3 regions of the Shewanella sp. 10N.286.54.B9 genome follow, and region 2 is predicted to be linked to each of the others. Evidence: predicted binding sites of a transcription regulator. Region 2 holds the regulator's gene; each other region holds the start of a gene.

Region 1 (2,278 bases), on a different contig from region 2:
AACACAAGTGGGTAGTTTACACGCAATTTTGGTTATCGATCTGTCTGAAGAACGTGATCAACCTATGGTATTAATTAACCCTGAAATTGTTGAGTCACGCGGTGAGTTCCAAGGTGAAGAGGGCTGTTTGTCTATCCCTGGTTACCGCGCGAAAGTGAATCGCCATGAAGGCGTTAAGGTCACAGCATTAGATCGCACAGGTGAAGCATTCGAAATTGATACTGATGAGTTTCTTGCGATTGTATTGCAACATGAAATGGATCATCTTAAAGGTATTGTGTTTACCGATCATCTGTCGATGCTAAAACAACAAATAGCGCTTAAAAAAGTGAAGAAGTTTAAATAGTCCATTGACAGCAAACTGTTTCGAGAACGCCCCTCTTTTTAGAGGGGCGTTTTTTTTGGGCTGAAACAACAGGCTTGTTATAGACCATGCAAACGTATATCGAATGCCACATGCGCGGTATTAAGTGATTTTTCCATGCCATATACCAATTGCATTGAAAGTTTGACCATTCAGCATTTTGCCCATTTTTTACTTCAGCCGCACTACGTGAGCCCTTCAGTCTTTCCACTTCTGCTTTGCATTGGCTTTAACCATTTGTTCCACAAGATGCCTTGAATGAAAGCTCTGAACTGAGCATATCTTTAATGGGATTGCTATAAAGCAATGCTTGCGATCTTAACCAAGATAATTATACTGTATGTATATACAGTATTTGTTGTGTTGGAATAAACCCAGTCAAATGTGCAGGTGATCCCTTCAAATAAATACGCTTTTATTACCACAAAAGGTGTAAAGATGGGGCATTCAAGTGCAAAGGCATATTCGATACTGCAAGATATAGCGGCATCAGAGCAGGTTGGCAGTACGCCGCTTTTAAAACCTGTTGCGGATAATGCGAGTTCATTGAGTCAATTATTGGCGCGGCAAGATATTTGGCGTGGGCAGCAGTGGCAACAGCAACAGTTGGGTTATTCAACAGGCTTCGCACTTCTTGATGAACACCTTGCAGATAATGGTTGGCCGCAAGTTGGTGTATGTGAAGTACTGTGTGAGGGGACCGGACAAGGTGAACTGAGTATGGTACTGCCCTTGCTCAGTCAGCTGATTGGCTATGATTTATCACCAACAAAAACCGCAACACAACAGCAAGATACCATGGTTATGCTGGTGGCACCGCCTCATGTTCCTTCTGCTCAAGCATTATTACAACAAGGGCTCGAATTAGCGCGTTTAATTTGGATTGATACCGAAGAGAGAAAAGAGCGTCTATGGGCTATTGAGCAGGCGCTTTCCAGTGGTTGTGTACCGCTAGTGCTGGCTTGGTTAGATAACCTTTCGACCACTGAAGCGAGACGCTTACAACTAGCAGCAGAGAAGGGCGAGTCGTTATGCATGCTCTATTTACCAAGCCGTTGTGCACAGCAGTCACATCCAGTTAATTTACGTTTAGCACTGCAGCGACAGCATTTTTCGGCTAGAAATAGCGTTAATCACCACAGTGCTCATCATGAGTATGCAGACTCAAGTACTGCTGCGCCCACGTTGAAATTGGTACCTAAACAAGCCGCGTTAACCCAATTTTTAAATAGCCACTTAGGTATGACCGAGGTCAATATTATTAAACGTAGAGGAGGCTGGCCTAGCCCTATGTTGAGTTTACCCTTGCTACCGCCACACATTAAGGAAAGCCTACTTGGAGTCGATGTTTACCCGATGCAAAATACCTTATTGAAAGAGAATAGTGCTGTGCAGTTGCACAGCCGCGAACAGTTTGCTCAAGTCCCTGTTGAGACGTTATCGATGAGTAATGAAGAAGGGCTTGCCGATTATAGTGTGGAGTTTAGTCAGCCACTGTTACCGATTACGGCTAGTTATCAGCATGTATTTATCTATGTGACAAATGCGAGTATCGCCATGACAACGCTGACGATAGCCACAACTAGCACAGGTCTTACAAGGCGTCGTACAGACAATCGCATTAAAGAGCACAATGACGCTAATCAGCAACGGGTTTATCAAGACTCGGCACCGGAGCAAGAGTCTGCTTTATTTCTTGAACCTATACGCAGATTAAGCTTACAAGCTACAAGCTCTCTTAAACGCCCTTTTAGTGAGTTTGTGCAGGGCTCCATTGAACAAGGTGACGAGCTTGCCGCTCCCTCGTTCTCCAAGATTGGAAATTACCCTCAAGGTACACTTGAAGGCGCAGCGGTTAGTTCTACTGTTGATTTATGGGTTGAACCTTCTTATAGCTCGTTACCGTCTGTACGC
Region 2 (2,278 bases):
CCAGTAGAGGCTAACAGGCACTAGCTGAATATCGAGCTCAGCATTCTGCTTATGTACACTTAGCAAACGCTTGAAACAATGTAGGTACTGTTCAGCACTTTCTCGTTCACCAAATAACGGTTTGCTGCCTTCAAGACAAACAACCCGTGGCGCACTGACGCCATTGACCTCTATGTCATCATAAGGGCTAGGTAGGCCTAGCGTGCCGGTCATTTCACTTAAAGCAGCAATATCACTCACTGATTCTGTTTTCATGACATAAACGAGCGGTTTGCTTGGATCGAGATTGAGATCATCAAAAGGATCGTGAGGTACCACAATAGTGTGTACCAACTTTTTCTGGATCCAGCGTAAAGATTTAAACCAAAGAGAGTCTTTTTTCGACATGATTCGCTTGCAGTGTTAGTCGCTTCTAATAACCCCGTAGAATACCAGAATTCCTAACGCTTTGCGCAATTGCTTTACAATCGGCACTGGAAGCTATTGTGCATTTATAGAACAATGACTTAGCTACAACTTAGTACATACACTCTAGATTAATATTGATTAACGCCCCCTCCAGCAGGCATTAGCCACCACATTAAAGGCGACACGAGATAAATGTAAATTTAACTTATGCTTACATTAATATGGTTAATACTTGCACTGACTGAATTACTGTATATACTGACAGGTACTGTATAGAAAAACAGGTTCAACCATGAGACCACTTACACCGCGCCAAGCAGAAATTTTAGAACTGATTAAACGAAATATTTCTGACACAGGCATGCCACCTACCCGTGCAGAGATTGCTAGACGTTTAGGCTTTAAGTCTGCTAATGCCGCTGAAGAGCATTTAAAAGCACTGGCCAAAAAAGGGTGTATTGAGATCATTCCTGGCACTTCTAGAGGAATTAGACTTACCCAGGAAGATACAGAAGAGACAGAGTCTGGTTTACCACTGATTGGCCAAGTGGCTGCAGGTGAGCCAATACTTGCTCAAGAACATGTCGAGCAACACTATAAAGTTGACCCAACGATGTTCCGTCCTTCTGCTGATTTTCTTCTGCGTGTACGCGGTGACAGCATGAAAGATATCGGCATACTTGAAGGTGATCTGTTAGCTGTACATAAAAGTCAGCAAGCACGTAACGGCCAAGTAGTGGTAGCTCGTGTTGAAGATGATGTAACCGTTAAGCGCTTTGAAAAGAAAGGTAATAAAGTCTTTTTACATGCTGAAAATGAAGATTACTCACCCATAGAAGTGGATCTAGCAAACCAAAGCCTTAGCATTGAAGGTTTAGCCGTTGGCGTGATCCGCAATGGAGATTGGCAATGAACAAATTATTAGGTGTAAGCCCCCGTCATCCAGGTCTGTGGCAAGATATGCCAACTTCCTCTATGACTAAAAAGAGCACTGATATTGAAACTATGGTATCGGCAACTCAAGGGCGTAATGAGCTAAAAAAGCTAAGTGGTCAATTGGCTCAACTGAGCCAACAAGGTCGCTGGATTGTCTTAATTAGCCCACCTAATATTGGTTACAAGCAAATGCTTGCAACAGCAGGTGTGCGCATGGATAGAATTTTACTGGTGCATGCCAAAGATGAAGTCGAAACCTTATGGGCAATGGAAAAAGCACTCACAAGCGGCACATCAAGTGCAGTAATTACTTGGGCAAATAGCCTAGATGCACGTGATAATAGACGCCTACAATTAGTCGCTAAAAGTGCCCAAGCACTCGGTATCGTGATTGAAAATGCGAATGCTCACTTACCTGACAGCGCAATAAACACACAGGATAAGATGCATAATCAAGGTTCATTATTCACCTCAATTCATTAAGCCATTATTTCTATTACTCTTCTAAGCTTCCTTTCGGGAAGCTTTTTTATTTCCCTAACACGTGAAATTAGTCAAAAAGTGATCTTGATCAATATTTCAACACCAAGTAGGGTAGGAACTGATAACAACGATATTTTTGTTATATCCGAGCGATTTAGTCGTCGGTCTTTATGTACGGACTGTAGATCCTTTTAGAGTATATGAAGACTGTGATCGGCCTGATATATTTCAGCCGTAGGTGCCAAAGTGGTTACACTAACCAGTAGATAGATACTGGAAATTACAAAAGTCATATCGATAGTCGACACATAATATAACGACACGATTGACACGCCACTCGTGCACTTTGAAGTCATCGTTGCTTTTTTGGGAACTGAAGAGTTTACATAGAGCAGAGACTTACTGTGTGACTCTTCTTTGTCTTGTTGACAGAGGAGAAGTCTAGTGAAGC
Region 3 (2,278 bases), on a different contig from region 2:
CAGTTTAAAAAAGGGACACCACCAAAAGAGTTTCTATCTCTCATCGATTTAAGTGTCGTTTATATTTGTCTGATTATGACCTAAAGAACAAATTAATAATGATTAACCTATGTTTTTTAGCGGCAAAATCAAACCTACCTTAGCAACAACCTATCATAAACGCTATTGATTCGCTTTACCGAATAATCACGATTTAAGATTTCATTGCTCAAACCGCTTATTATAGGGATGCATGAGATGATTGCGACCATCAATTAGCAAAAATTGGTCGTAGATTAACCAAATAGGCAATTTTCGAGACTTTTAACCAAAGTTTCTACGCCTTGTTGATCGATTTCATCAAATCTTGATAACGATGGGCTATCAATATCCAGAACTCCGATAACATCGCCATTGTGTCTTAGAGGAACCACAAGTTCAGAAACACTGGCTGAATCACATGCTATATGACCCACAAATTGATGAACATCCGCTATACGTTGTGTTTGGTTTTTTTCAACAGCTGTACCGCAAACACCTTTTCCAATCGGTATCCGAGTACAAGCAACTTTTCCTTGAAAAGGACCGAGTACAAGTTGTTCGTTCTTTAGTAGGTAAAAGCCAACCCAATTAAGATCAGGTAAATTATCATTCAATAGTGCTGAAAAATTGGCTAAGGCGGCGATTTGATCATCTTCACCGCTAAATAAAGCAATAACTTGACGGTTCAACGTGTCATAAAATGACGCGGTCATATACATCCCCTAACGAAATCATCGATAAATCTAAATAAATTTGCAGCATCTTATCAAGATGGAGCAAATTTAGAAGACTGATGTTCTGTTTTTTTTAGTCTAAATTAGTCTTTTTCGATACTTTCTTTGTTGGAGCTTTACTCGCAGTACTACCACCTTTTAGCAAGGATTGTAGTTCATCTTTATTCTGCGCTAAGAAAAAACCAATCTTTTCAATGTCATTATCTTCTAACCCTAATTCAGGATTCGTCAAAAAAGGAATCAAGTTGTCAGCGATATCAAGCATCTTATCGTAGGCATCAGCCTCCTTTTTCGATGTGAAAGTCATCTTTTCAACCCCTTCTCTAACTACGACAAATTTGGTTACAACGGCCATAATCAATCTCGCACTGTTTTTATATACAGTAAAGAGTCTCACATATTGAAGTTCTTATGCAAGTTTTCTTCAAAGTCTGATACGCTTATAGCGATAAGGACTCTGTAATAATCAAATGCATACGATTAATAGAGTTCACGTTTAGGGCTGTTTCTTTGTTTTATTCCATTAAGATTTTTTTGAGGCTTTATTTCCTATGCCACCGGATACGCTAGACAATAGTGTTACTTTATGTCCGTCATGTGATTTGGTCATAAGAAAGCGCGCCCTACCAACAGGCGTAAGGGCTATATGTCCGCGGTGCCATACTCAGTTATACGACACACCTTATTGCTCAGTTAATGGCATGTTGGCGTTATGCATCACTGCAATTATCTTTTTTTTCCCCGCTAACCTTTTTCCGGTGCTTGAACTTGAGTTTTTGGGCAGTATGCGCACAACAACTGTGTTTGAAGGCGCTGCAGCTGTCTATCAGCAAGGATATTGGGTTGTTGCTATAGCGGTTATGACTGCAGCGGTTATCGCACCTGGTATCTTATTAACTTCTATATTGGTACAGATCTTAATCATTAAATACGGATTACAATCGCCTTTATTAAGGTCAGTCTTAAAACAGGCATTAAAGTTACAAGGCTTACTGACGCAGTTAACGATGCTCGAGATCTATGTCATCAGCTTTTTAGTTGCTGCGTTTAACCTTGCTGATTTTGCCACCGTTTCTTTCGGTTTTGGTACTTTCTGTTTTACAATGCTGTTTGTAATGCATTTATTCCTTTTAAGAGAGTACGATTTAGAGCATATGTGGAGTTTCCTTGAACGATAATAAAGCAGCTTCCACATTAGGAAAGGAGGTAGGGCTAACTTGCTGCCCAACTTGCAGCAAAGTTACTTGTGCCAATTCCGCTTGTTGCAGCCGCTGCGATGCTAAATTAAAAGTAAGGGATTATGATAGCCTGCAAAAGAGTTGGGCTTTACTGATAACAGCTGCAATTTTGCTTATCCCGGCTAATCTATACCCGATTACCACACTGACAAATCAAGGCCAAGTGACACAAGACACTATTTTTTCTGGGATTGCACATCTGGTAAAAACAGACATGATCCCTATTGCCATTATCCTATTTACTGCGAGCATCTTGGTGCCGGTGCTTAAAATTGTAGGACTCAC

The links. Region 2 encodes LexA, which represses DNA repair genes until DNA is damaged. Its sites were predicted from a motif close to TACTGTATNNNNATACAGTA; they were not measured.
Region 1: the regulator LexA is predicted to act here: its motif matches at 699-718, upstream of imuA (translesion DNA synthesis-associated protein ImuA).
Region 3: the regulator LexA is predicted to act here: its motif matches at 1,122-1,141, upstream of AB4135_RS21070 (YebG family protein).

Annotation. Positions count from the first base shown of each region.
Region 1 covers NZ_JBFRIY010000033.1:51,892-54,169, reverse strand. The annotation lists gene def (peptide deformylase) at 1-346, shown strand, start outside; gene imuA (translesion DNA synthesis-associated protein ImuA) at 803-2,278, shown strand, end outside.
Region 2 covers NZ_JBFRIY010000025.1:17,781-20,058, forward strand. The annotation lists gene plsB (glycerol-3-phosphate 1-O-acyltransferase PlsB) at 1-387, opposite strand, end outside; gene lexA (transcriptional repressor LexA) at 701-1,321, shown strand; gene AB4135_RS09835 (cell division inhibitor SulA) at 1,318-1,827, shown strand; gene coxB (cytochrome c oxidase subunit II) at 2,272-2,278, shown strand, end outside.
Region 3 covers NZ_JBFRIY010000079.1:19,786-22,063, forward strand. The annotation lists gene AB4135_RS21065 (GAF domain-containing protein) at 276-734, opposite strand; gene AB4135_RS21070 (YebG family protein) at 829-1,110, opposite strand; gene AB4135_RS21075 (paraquat-inducible protein A) at 1,307-1,933, shown strand; gene AB4135_RS21080 (paraquat-inducible protein A) at 1,923-2,278, shown strand, end outside.